DNA from 3 places in the Vibrio sp. D173a genome. Region 3 is predicted to be linked to each of the others. Evidence: riboswitches for the same ligand, from Rfam matches in the RefSeq annotation. Region 3 holds a riboswitch; each other region holds the start of a gene.
What was found. A riboswitch is a leader RNA that binds a small molecule or an ion and turns the genes downstream of it on or off. The one in region 3 is predicted to bind thiamine pyrophosphate.
Positions count from the first base shown of each region.

Region 1: linked by a shared signal. The riboswitch ahead of thiC (phosphomethylpyrimidine synthase ThiC) and the one ahead of thiB (thiamine ABC transporter substrate binding subunit) in region 3 are both predicted to bind thiamine pyrophosphate.
Region 2: linked by a shared signal. The riboswitch ahead of thiD (bifunctional hydroxymethylpyrimidine kinase/phosphomethylpyrimidine kinase) and the one ahead of thiB (thiamine ABC transporter substrate binding subunit) in region 3 are both predicted to bind thiamine pyrophosphate.

Region 1 is NZ_JAHGAH010000122.1:21,802-26,052, reverse strand. Features, by position in the region: gene KIV40_RS13720 (multicopper oxidase family protein) at 1-569, shown strand, start outside; gene crcB (fluoride efflux transporter CrcB) at 693-1,076, shown strand; TPP riboswitch at 1,138-1,236, shown strand; gene thiC (phosphomethylpyrimidine synthase ThiC) at 1,402-3,342, shown strand; gene KIV40_RS13705 (thiamine phosphate synthase) at 3,342-4,251, shown strand, end outside.
Region 2 is NZ_JAHGAH010000197.1:3,176-7,426, reverse strand. Features, by position in the region: gene KIV40_RS19105 (ABC transporter permease) at 1-689, opposite strand, end outside; gene KIV40_RS19100 (ABC transporter ATP-binding protein) at 682-1,437, opposite strand; gene thiD (bifunctional hydroxymethylpyrimidine kinase/phosphomethylpyrimidine kinase) at 1,427-2,314, opposite strand; TPP riboswitch at 2,423-2,533, opposite strand; gene KIV40_RS19090 (TldD/PmbA family protein) at 2,890-4,251, shown strand, end outside.
Region 3 is NZ_JAHGAH010000016.1:51,067-55,317, reverse strand. Features, by position in the region: gene thiP (thiamine/thiamine pyrophosphate ABC transporter permease ThiP) at 1-826, opposite strand, end outside; gene thiB (thiamine ABC transporter substrate binding subunit) at 841-1,833, opposite strand; TPP riboswitch at 1,902-2,051, opposite strand; gene KIV40_RS02745 (flavin prenyltransferase UbiX) at 2,084-2,722, opposite strand; gene mpl (UDP-N-acetylmuramate:L-alanyl-gamma-D-glutamyl-meso-diaminopimelate ligase) at 2,722-4,080, opposite strand.

The DNA.
Region 1 (4,251 bases), on a different contig from region 3:
CTCCAAGGGCAGGAGAGCGTGTTTATGTGCGTCAAATGAGAGGGCGCTTCCCATTCCCTTTGTGTGAGTTCGAAGTTGTTGAGTCTGACCTGCCGACCAATCAGAAACTGCCTTTATTGCCTCTTAACCCTGTGCCTGATCTTGATTTGGAAAATGCTGATCAAATTGATTATGTGTTTGAATGGGAGGGGGCAGTCACTCCTGCCGATAAATCGGGCAAAGCGATACCTAAGTTTTGGCTAATGAATAAACGAGCTTGGGAGGGAATGAGCAAAGATAATATTCCTGCGCCGCTTTCAACATTGGAGGTGGGAAAAACCTATATCTTCAACCTTAAGAACGTCACCCAATATCATCATCCTATTCATCTTCATGGACATACATTTACCGTTCTTGAATTAGATGGCAAAAAACTCGATGAGCCGTTTCATACCGATACGGTCTTACTTGGAAAAAATGGCAGTGCGAAAGCGGCATTTGTTGCAGATAACCCAGGGCGTTGGATGTACCATTGTCATGTGATCGAACACATGAAGACGGGGTTGATGGGTTATATTGAAGTAAAGTGACTCCTGTAACTTTTTAAATCTTGATAAGTTTTAAGCGCTATACTTTGCTGAATTCTAAGATTGTATAATCACTATTACCGTAAATTTGATTACAATGTCGCCATTAACTTTTCTGGGGGAATTATGGGGCAACTATCCGTTTTGGGTTTTATTGCATTGGGTGGCGCATTTGGTGCATGTTCTCGTTACTTAATTTCTGAACTTTGTGTGATGCTACTTGGTCGTGGTTTTCCATACGGTACATTAACGGTTAACGTTGTTGGCTCATTTATTATGGGTCTACTAATTGCTGCGTTTGAAACTGAGTTAATGGTCACTGACCCATGGCGTCAAATTATCGGGCTTGGCTTTTTGGGCGCATTAACTACGTTCTCGACTTTCTCAATGGATAACGTGTTGCTTATGCAGCAGGGAGCTTTCTTTAAGATGGGATTGAACGTATTGCTGAATGTCGTGTTAAGCATTTCGGCTGCGTGGATTGGTTTCCAATTATTGATGCGTAGCTAGCAAAAACACTCAAATCTTCATCAGGTCGGCTTGGTTTAACCAAGCCGTTTTTATATACTGATTTCACTTGTCGGAGTGCCATAAGGCTGAGACCGTTAATTCGGGATCCGTTGAACCTGATCAGATTAGAATCTGCGAAGGGAACAAGAGAAGATATCTACACCAGAGTTCTATCTGGTTGACCTATCAAATAGTCGAATGTTGTTATAGACGAAGAGCACTCGCTCGACTTGTCTTTAATTCGATTCCTCTTGTCGCATCTATCCGCCAAGCATTTTTATCCCAATACTTTTTATCTAAGCATAACAAAGCAAGGAAAAATGCTATGTCGAGTCGCAAGCAAGCGAGACTGGAAGCAAAACAGTTCATTGATACACTCTCGGTACAACCGTACCCTAATTCAAGCAAAGTCTACGTAGAGGGTTCACGTCCTGATATTCGTGTGCCAATGCGTGAAATATCACTCGCTGATAGCCTTATTGGAGGCACAAAAGAAGCGCCTATTTTCGAGCCTAATGAGCCAGTACGCGTTTACGATACCTCGGGTGTATACACAGATCCAGAACACACCATTGACCTCTACAACGGCTTACCTAAGCTGAGAGAAGGGTGGATTGAAGAGCGCTCCGATACTGAGCTAATTGATGAAGTAAGCTCGGTGTACACCAAAGAGCGCTTAGAAGACGAAACGCTAGACGATCTTCGTTACGGAAATCTACCACGTATTCGACGTGCCAAAGATGGGCAATGCGTGACTCAATTGCACTATGCTCGCCAAGGTATAATCACCCCAGAAATGGAATACATCGCTCTACGTGAAAATATGGGGCGTGCTCAATACCGTGATGAAGTGCTGAATCAACAACATCCGGGTCAAAGCTTCGGAGCGAATCTTCCAAAAGACATTACCGCCGAGTTTGTGCGTAAAGAAGTCGCCGAAGGTCGAGCGATTATCCCTTCCAATATCAACCACCCAGAATCCGAACCAATGATCATTGGCCGTAACTTTTTGGTCAAAGTGAACGCCAACATCGGTAACTCATCGGTCACTTCTTCGATTGAAGAAGAAGTAGAGAAGTTAGTATGGGCAACGCGCTGGGGTGGAGATACCGTTATGGATCTCTCTACTGGACGTAATATTCACGAAACTCGCGAGTGGATTCTACGTAACAGCCCAGTTCCGATCGGTACCGTACCAATGTATCAAGCGCTTGAGAAAGTGAATGGTGTGGCGGAAAACCTTAACTGGGAAGTGATGCGCGATACTCTGATCGAGCAAGCAGAGCAGGGCGTTGACTACTTCACTATCCATGCCGGTTTACTACTTCGTTATGTGCCAATGACTGCAAAACGTGTTACTGGTATCGTCTCTCGTGGTGGCTCTATCATCGCGAAATGGTGTTTAGCACATCACCAAGAAAGCTTCTTATATACTCACTTCCGAGAGATCTGTGAAATCTGTGCTAAGTATGATGTGGCACTTTCTCTCGGTGATGGTCTTCGTCCTGGTTCGGTTGCCGATGCTAACGACGAAGCGCAATTTGCAGAGCTCAAAACCTTAGGTGAGTTGACCAAAATAGCGTGGGAATACGACGTACAGGTGATTATCGAAGGTCCTGGTCATGTTCCAATGCATATGATCAAAGAGAACATGGAAGAGCAGTTAGAGCACTGCCATGAAGCTCCTTTCTACACCCTTGGTCCACTGACGACAGACGTCGCTCCTGGTTATGACCATATTACGTCAGGCATTGGCGCTGCCATGATTGGTTGGTATGGCTGTGCGATGCTTTGCTACGTAACTCCTAAAGAGCATCTTGGCTTACCAAACAAAGAAGATGTAAAGGTAGGTATGATCACTTACAAGCTTGCTGCGCACGCCGCTGATTTGGCGAAAGGACACCCTGGTGCACAAGTTCGTGATAACGCGCTTTCTAAGGCTCGCTTCGAGTTCCGCTGGGAAGACCAATTTAACTTGTCGCTCGACCCCGATACCGCTCGTGCCTTCCATGATGAAACCTTGCCTCAAGAGTCTGGAAAAGTTGCTCACTTCTGTTCGATGTGCGGACCAAAGTTCTGCTCCATGAAGATTTCGCAAGAAGTCCGAGAATATGCGAAAGACACTGAGCAAGTTGCTGCGGACCAAGCTATCTCAATCAAAATGCTAGATGATCCTCTTGAGGGGATGCGTCAGAAATCGCAAGAATTTAGAGACACAGGTTCTGAGTTATACCACCCTGCAGTACATGCCGAGGTAAGTGACTGATGAGCAAAATCCTTATTCCGTCATCATTGATTGAACTAACAGGTTTAGTTCAACAATGTTTGTTGTTGGCGAAAGAACAGGGTTTTAGCATAGAAGACGTTGAGTTGGGTGTGAGCCCAACTCAATCTATTCAGCTTGTTCGCAACCAACAGACCACACGCATAACGACAGATCTTATTGATGGTTATGACTCCGAGCATGAGAGTTCATTTGTGCTTTATTACCGCTCTGCTTTATCGGTAGAAGCGTGTGCTAAGCAACCGTCGAAAGCGATTTATATTGGCATTGTTGATACGCAGGTATCCGATGAAAAGGAGAAAGAGCTTCAGCTTGATATCTGGCGTCACCCAATTAACAACGAAGTGAGAGCGCTTTCCGTTAAGTCCAAATTCAACGCAATGTTCGATCCCGAACATCACCTTGCTTGGATTGTAACGCTGACAGTCCTCGATTTTCCTATCGAAGATGCGTTAACACTTGCTCGAGGAATGCTAACTCAACAAGCGAATGTTTCACGTGAAACACTGTTGAATGACAACTTCGACGGAGGGCAAACTACTCAGTGGGCTGACCAATTTGATGATTTCCCCGCACCTGTACTGGAGGATAACCGACTAGGTATTCAAGTTGGTTGGTCTGCACAAGGCGAGAGCGTTAGCTTTCCAACTCTGAATAAGCAAAGTTTAGGGCTCTATCCAGTCGTTGATGATGTTGCTTGGATTGAACGTCTATTGCCACTAGGCATCAACACTATACAACTGCGAATCAAGAACCCACAACAAGCCGATTTTGAACAACAGATCATTCGAGCAATTGAGCTAGGTCGTCAGTATCAAGCACAAGTGTTCATCAATGACTATTGGCAGTTGGCAATCAAGCATGGCGCTTATGGCGTTCACCTAGGACAAG
Region 2 (4,251 bases), on a different contig from region 3:
ATGCGTGCGTTGGCTTGGAGCATCAGATAACCCAAGCCTTCACTTGAACCTACCCACTCACCTACCACTGCTCCAATTGGCGCAATAACGACGGCAACACGAATACCTGAAGCTAACGTTGGTAGGGCGGCTGGCAATTGAATATGACGAAGTAACTGCCATTTAGACGCGCCCATGGTCTTGGCAAGATCGAGGTAACCTGTTGGTGTATTTCGTAAGCCGTCGTAGCAACATGTCGTGACGGGGAAAAAGATGATGATCGCCGCCATGACGACTTTCGATGTAATGCCGTAACCAAGCCAAAGCATGAGCACTGGCGCGATGGCAAACACAGGGATCGCTTGGCTAGCAATCAGAATGGGCAGTAACCAACGCTTGAGCGGCTCGAACATCAGCATTTGCAATGCGAACAGCAAACCCATCGATAATCCAAGCGCCAAGCCAAGTAAAATCTCTTGCGCGGTAACCCAAGTATGTTTGAGCAGGACATCGTAACGAGTGACCAATCTATCCAGCACTTCAATTGGTGAAGGTAAGATGAAGCTTGGCATATCGAATATCACCACGACCAACTGCCACAATCCCAAGATCACCGCAGTGCTGATGACCAAGCGCAGAGCCGGATGTGTCACGCGTTCTTTTTTACTAATACGTGCCGAAACGGAGTTGTACTGAGTCATATCACTCATAGTCTTTCTCCAGTTGATCCAAAATCGCTTGTTGTAGCGCCGCGCATTCTCCATCGAGAACTCGTGGAGGCGTAGAACCCGGAACAACCAAGTGCTGAGCTTGCGCAGGCGTACCTTGCAGTACATAGAGTTGGTGAGCTAATCGCACCGCTTCTTGTGGGTCGTGGGTAATCAGAACAACCGTCTTATCTTTCAGTAATTCGGCAGACAAGGTTTGCAACTTATGGCGAGTAACCGCGTCCAGTGCAGAGAAAGGCTCATCCATCAGAACTAGAGGTTTGTCTTGCATCAGAGTGCGAGCAAGGGCAACACGCTGCCTCATACCGCCAGAGAGCTGAGCTGGCTTAGCATACGCGTAATCGGCGAGTCCTACTTGTTTGAGTAAAATCAGTGCACGTTGTTTGTTTTGCTCTGGTGCTTGGTCTTGAGAAAATCGAGAACTTAGGCAGACGTTGTCTAACACATTTAGCCACGGCAACAACAAGTCTTGTTGTGCCATGTAGGCGATACGTTCGTGCAGAGCGATGCCATCCGTGGTGGTTAATTCACCATGCCATTCGACTTTGTCGTCTAACAAGCCCGCTAGATAACGAAGGATCGTCGTTTTTCCACAACCACTGCGGCCAAGTAACACAGTCCATTGATTGGCAGGGATGGTCATACTCAACCCTGCTAATGTTGGCGTTTGGCTGTCTTTGTATTGCAGACTTGCTTCGGTAAGCTGAATGCCCAGTGCATTAGCGCACATCTTTACTTTTCCCAAAATTAGGACCTGCAAAAAAGTGGTTCACAGGGCCGTGACCTTTACCGACATCCAATTCGTCAGCGTGCGCGATAGCTTGGCTGATGTACTGCTTACCAAGGTGCACCGCTTTGTGCAGGTTGTTGCCTTGGCCAAGGTAAGACGCGATAGCAGAAGACAGCGTGCAGCCTGTGCCATGGGTGTTTTTGGTTGGAAAGCGTTTAGCGCTGATTAACTCGGCGCTGTCTTGCATGATCAGCAGATCGTTGCTGTTTTCATCTTTTTCTAAGTGGCCGCCTTTTAACAGCACCGCTTTTGCACTGAGCGCGCGTAAATCAGCAATCATATCGTTCATTTCAGATTCCGACTGAGGCACTGGCTTACCCGTCAATGCGGCGCCTTCTGGTAGGTTAGGGGTAATGATGTCTGCGAGCGGAATCAATTCTTCTTTTAAAGTGCTGATTGCCGACTGTTCCAGTAATAGATCGCCGCTGGTGGCCACCATAACAGGGTCAATCACGAGGTGTTTTGGCTGGTATTGTTTAATTTTGTCTGCAACGACTTTGATGATATTGGAATCGGCCAGCATGCCCACTTTAACTGCAACGATGTTGAGGTCGGTAAATACCGCATCAAGTTGGCTCTCTACATGGTCGAGAGGGATTGGGAAAATCGCAGAAACGCCTTGGGTATTTTGCGAAGTAATCGCCGTGATTACCGAGCAAGCAAAACTGCCGTTTGCGGACATCGCTTTTATGTCGGCTTGAATGCCTGCGCCGCCGCCGCTGTCAGAACCTGCAATCGTCAACACAATCGGTGTGTCTATTGAAGTTGTAGCGTGTGGTTGGGTTAATTGTTTTTCTTGGCTTGACTGCTGCGCCATGGTCGCTCCTATTACAGACGTATAGGAACTGACTTGGCCATCGCAAGGGAAGATCGGTGATCGGATCCATTGAGGCTAGCTGCGACAATAAAACTCAAGCAGGCTAGTGGCAAAGTGATGATAGTTCCCTACGTCAGTGCTAACTGAATCAGGTTCAACGGGTCTCGAATTTCGATCTCAGCCGATGCATAAACTGCAAGGGCCCCCCGACTATTTCGTCATGATAATAGCAGTTCACTCAGTTACGGTGCACGTGTTTTTTCCGACCAAGACAGAGCAATCGGTTAAATATGAGACTTGAGAGCAGTAATGAGAGAACCGAATTTAGTGTAAATAACGTGCTGCATTGAAAATGGCAGTTCAAGACACTATCTAGTAATCAGATATCGACATAATACGTAACGAATCGTTCTTTGATTTAGCAAGGATTAGCACAAAACAAGGTTAAAAAAGTGTTAACATTTAACGCGTTGCCAATATGTCTTTGGGTCATTCAATTTATGACATGACTTTAATAAACAGGGTCTAACTCAAAGATGGGGAAGGCTAGGACGATCAACGAGCAAGGAGATTTCATGCTTAATTCTGTAACAGCGAAAGCGGTGATCGATCATGCCCTCTTTTTAGGGGCTGATTTCGCTGAGCTATTCGTTGAACACCATCAAACTAACACTGTCCAGATCGCATCTGGTGAGGTGGACAAGGTTAACTCGGGTATCGATTTTGGTATCGGTATTCGTCTCTTCTTCGGTCATAAAGTGCTTTACGGTTACACCAACAGCACAGATGAAGCCGAACTAAAACGCGTAACTTCACTGCTTGCAGCAAAAGACAAGCGTGAGCAAATCGCCTCAGCAGGTTCTCTCAATCTGAACCGCTACCCAATTCAACATGGTTGTCGTATGCCACTTGGCAAAGACGCGAACCTAGATTCTAAAATCGCTTTCCTATTGCAAGTTGACCAAGCCGCACGCGCAGAGAGTGACCATATCAGCCAGTTCATTGGCAGCGTGCTTCAGCGCGAACAACAAGTGTCTATCTTCAACTCTGAAGGTCTACACGTTGACGATACTCGTCACTACATCCGAGTTGCTGGTAATACTGTCGCGCAAAAAGGTAATGAGCAGTCTTCTGGTATGGAAGGTCCAGGCGCTCTTGCTGGTTGGGAGTTCAGTGAACAACTTGATGCGAAAGAGCTAGGTCAAACTATCGCGCAGCAAGCGTTAGTAAAACTTGGTGCGGATGCGTGCCCATCGGGTGAAATGCCAGTGGTAATTGGTAACGGCTTTGGCGGCGTTATCTTCCACGAAGCTTGTGGTCACTTGCTAGAAACCACTTCGGTTGCGAAGAAAGCGTCCGTATTCCACGACAAGATGGGCGAAATGATTGCTCACACCGCAGTGAATGCTGTCGATGATGGCACCATGACCAACGAATGGGGTTCGATCCATGTTGATGACGAAGGCATGAAGACTCAGCGCACTCAGTTGATCAAAGACGGTAAGCTAACCAGCTTTATGGTCGATAAAATGGGTGGCATGAAGACAGGTTACGAACCTACGGGTTCTGGTCGTCGTCAAAACTACAAGTTCGCACCAACCTCGCGTATGCGTAACACCTTTATCGAAGAAGGCGAGCATTCACTTGATGACATGCTGGCAGGTATCGAACGCGGCATCTATGCGAAGAAGATGGGCGGCGGCTCGGTTCAACCGGGCACGGGCGAGTTCAACTTTGCTGTTCGTGAAGCTTACCTCATTGAAAATGGCAAAATAACCAAGCCTCTGAAAACGGCAACGCTGATCAGCACGGGTCCAAAAGTGTTGAAAGAAATCAGCATGGTCGGCAAAGACATGGCGCTTGCGCCGGGCATGTGTGGTTCCGTGAGTGGTTCAGTGCCAACAACAGTCGGTCAGCCAACGCTGAAAGTCGATAAC
Region 3 (4,251 bases):
CCTTCGTTAAATATTGCTGTACCGATGTACTGCTAGCGCTTACTGAGACTGGCTTCGTCAACTTCTGCACGCCAATCGCTAACAAGCCACATAGTAGCATTTGCCACAGTGCCAAAAGTGCCCCAGCCTGCAGATCAAAATCGAACTTAATCGCCTGATAAATGGCGAGTTCAATGGTGGTCGATTTCGGTCCGCCGCCTAACGCCATCACGGTGGCAAAACTGGTAAAGCAAAGCATAAATACTAAGCCACTTACGTGTGGTAATTGCTGCCTTAGGCGTGGCCATTCCACCCAGCGGAATTTGTCCCAATGACTCATTCCAAGGTGTGCACACAGTTTATGTTGCTCTGCGGGGATCGACTCTAATGCCTGCAAAAGTAGCCGCGCTGCATAAGGCATATTAAAGAACACATGCGCAAGTAAAATGCCGTTCAGACCATAGATGGAAAACGGCAGCTCAGCGTCGATACTTTTCAGCCATTGAGCTAATAAGCCGCTATTACCATAAATCGCCAATAAGCCAAATACACCGACTAACACAGGCAGAACTAAGGTAGACGCAAACAACTTTAATAGTAGAGACTTACCATAGAACTCACGTCGAGAAAGCGCATGAGCAACCGGAATAGCCAAACCGACACTCAAAAGCGTAGAGAGAAAAGCTTGGTAAAAGCTGAACTTGGTAACGTGCTGATAGTATGGGTCTCCCCACACCATAGACACATCAAGTGAAGGCGCTTGAACAATCAAAGCACCTAGGGCAGAAACAACAAAGGTCGCGATAATCATCGCGACCCCTAACCCTATTTTCGGAACAGAATTCAAAAGTAGAACCTATGTTAGAACGTCAATGCGCTTTGCCACTCGCGAATCCAAGTCTTGCGCAATTTCGCTACTTCATCTGCACTAAAGCTAAGTGGCTTGCTTGGTACGCTTAAGGTTTCAAAGCCTTTTGGTAATTCAACGTCAGTCACTGGGTACATCCAGTTACCTGTTGGCATCGCAGATTGGAACTCATCACTCAAGATGAAATCCATGAATTCATCCGCAAGTTCCGCATTCTTTGAACCTTTGACCTTAGCCGCCACTTCCACTTGCATGTAGTGGCCTTCGGTAAAGTCTGCGCTGGCGTATTTCGCATCACCTTCTGCAATCAAATGGTACGCTGGAGAAGTCGTGTAAGACAGCACGAGGTCGGACTCTCCGTTCAAGAACATCGAGTAAGCTTCTGACCAGCCTTTGGTAACCGTAACTGTTTTCGTTGCCAGTTGCTTCCATGCTTGAGTCGCATCATCGCCGTAGATGGACTTCATCCACAACATCAAACCTTGACCCGGAGTCGAAGTACGAGGGTCTTGGTAAATCACTTTCAGATCATCACGCTCTTCCACCAGCTCTTTCATGCTTTTTGGAGGGTTCGCCAACTTCTCCTTGTTGTATACAAACGCGAAGTAGCCGTAATCGTACGGTACGAAGGTCTTATCATCCCAACCGTTAGGCAAGGTCGTCTTCGATGTATCAACGTTGTGCTCAGCCAGAAGCCCAGTCTTTTTCGCTTCCGCCATCAGGTTATTATCCAAACCTAACACGATATCCGCTTTGCTGTTGCTTCCTTCCAAGCGAAGGCGGTTAAGGATTGAAACACCGTCGTCCAGCGCGACGAAGTTAACATCGCACCCGCATTTGGCTTCGAACGCTTTTTCGACCTTAGGACCTGGTCCCCAATCGGCAGCGAAAGAGTCATACGTATAGACAGTTAGGGTGTTTTCAGCGGCAAACGCCGAAGTAGAAGTGATGGCTGCAAGGGCAATCAGACTAAGAGTGGTTTTCACTGCTCGCTCTCCATTTGCATTATTGACATGAATTGAGCGGCACAGGGTTGAGGCGGTATTTAGGACTTCCAATATCCAGACTCAATTCCTACGCCAGCATTATCTGGTTCAGGTAATACGGGTCCCTGTTTGCTCAACAACGTTAAGCGATTAGGTCTCAGCGCCCAATGGTATTGATAAGCTCAATGCCAAGTGGGTTTGCTCCCCGATGAGTTGGATGGATTGTAAAGGTCTTTGATTGATTACACAATCAACGTTGGTCATAACCCCAACGTGGCACTAAACCTTGCTCAATGCCAAGGTGATCCAGAATTCTCGCCACCATAAAATCCACTAAGTCTTCGATAGTTTTAGGTTGATGATAGAAGCCCGGCGCTGCAGGCATAATGGTGACACCCATTTGCGAAAGCTTGTGCATGTTTTCAAGGTGCAACGTCGAGAATGGCGTTTCACGCACTACAAGCAGCAACTGTCCGCGCTCTTTCATTACCACATCAGCAGCGCGCTCAATCAAGTTATCCGACATGCCGTGTGCAATGGCCGCAACACTACCTGCAGAACATGGACACACCACCATTTGCTTAGGCGCCGCAGAGCCAGAAGCCACCGGCGAAAACCAGTCGTCTTTGCCACAAACGGTGATGTTATCTGGATTGCAATTAAGGTGCTCAACCAGCGCTTTTTGCGCCGCTTCAGGGCCACTTGGGAGTTTCAGGTCATGTTCGGTCGCCATTACCACGCGCGCAGCCGAAGAGATCAACACGTAGACGTGGTAATCCGCTGCCACTAAACATTCAAGAAGACGAAGTCCATACGGGGCACCAGAGGCGCCCGTTAATGCGAGTGTGATGGCTTTTTTAGGGGTTACTTTTTGCTGCATAGATGTCATTAAGCTTTTTGTTTCAGTTGTTCCAGAAGCTTGCCGTGGATACCACCAAAGCCACCGTTACTCATCACGAGGATTTGGTCACCTGGCTGCGCTTGCTCTACGATTTTTGCGACGAAGCTGTCCATCTCTGCATCAACAAACGCAGGCTGTTTACACTGGTCTGCAATATCCTGTACCGACCAATCAATGTTATCCGGTTGGAAGAGGAACACTTCATCGGCAATGTGTAGAGAAGCCGCTAAAGTATTCTTATGCACACCACGTTTCATGGTCGCAGAACGAGGCTCTAAAACGGCAAGGATACGTTTTTCACCAACCTTGTTACGTAACCCACCCAATGTCAGTTCAATCGCCGTTGGATGATGAGCAAAATCATCATAAACCGTCACGCCTTGCTCTTCGCCTTTTAGCTCCAAGCGACGTTTGGTATTAATAAAGCGACCAAGAGCCTGACAAGCTAACTCAGGAGCCACACCAACATGACGCGCAGCAGCAATAGCCATCAAAGCGTTATCTACGTTGTGGTCACCAACAAGGTCCCAATCTACAACGCCCACTTTCTCACCTTGCAGTGACACTTCAAATTTAGAACCATCGACAACCAGCTTGTGTGCTTGCCAATCACCATCGACACCAGAGAACTGCTTTTCAGTCCAGCAACCGCGCTCGATCACGTCTTGTAGCGACTGATCTTGCTTTGGTGCAAGGATCAAACCGTTGCCCGGAACAGTGCGCACCAAGTGGTGGAATTGACGCTTGATCGCTTCTAGATCGTCGAAGATATCTGCATGATCGAACTCAAGGTTATTCATGATCAGTGTGCGTGGATGGTAGTGAACAAACTTAGATCGTTTATCGAAAAAAGCACTGTCGTATTCGTCTGCTTCAACGACGAAAAACATACTTTCACCCAAGCGTGCTGACACACCGAAGTTACCCAACACACCACCAACTAGAAAGCCCGGTTGGTAACCGCAATCTTCTAAGATCCAAGCTAGCATGCTTGAAGTGGTGGTTTTACCATGGGTACCTGATACCGCCAGAACCCAGCGATCGTGCAATAAGAACTCTTGTAACCATTGTGGGCCCGAGGTGTAACGCATATTGGTATTCAGCACATGCTCAACACATGGGTTACCACGGCTCATCGCGTTACCAATCACCACAAGATCTGGTTGTGGGTCAAGCTGAGAAGGGTCAAAGCCTTCAATAATTTCAATACCTTGAGACTCCAACAGGGTGCTCATTGGTGGATAAACGTTGGCATCCGAACCCGTCACTTTATGGCCTAGCTGACGCGCTAAAATTGCCGCACCGCCCATAAACGTGCCGCAGATACCCAAGATATGAATGTGCATAAACTTAACCTTGTAATGCGTTCTTTAATCCTTTCATTATCGTGATAACCACCAGAAAAGCGAGTGCCTTTCACCCTGTTCGTGCAGTCTCTTTCACAAATCTGACAAGGCTTAGGCCTGACTGACCAAGCATTAACCAAGCGGTTCACGTCTTATGCAATAAGACAAATA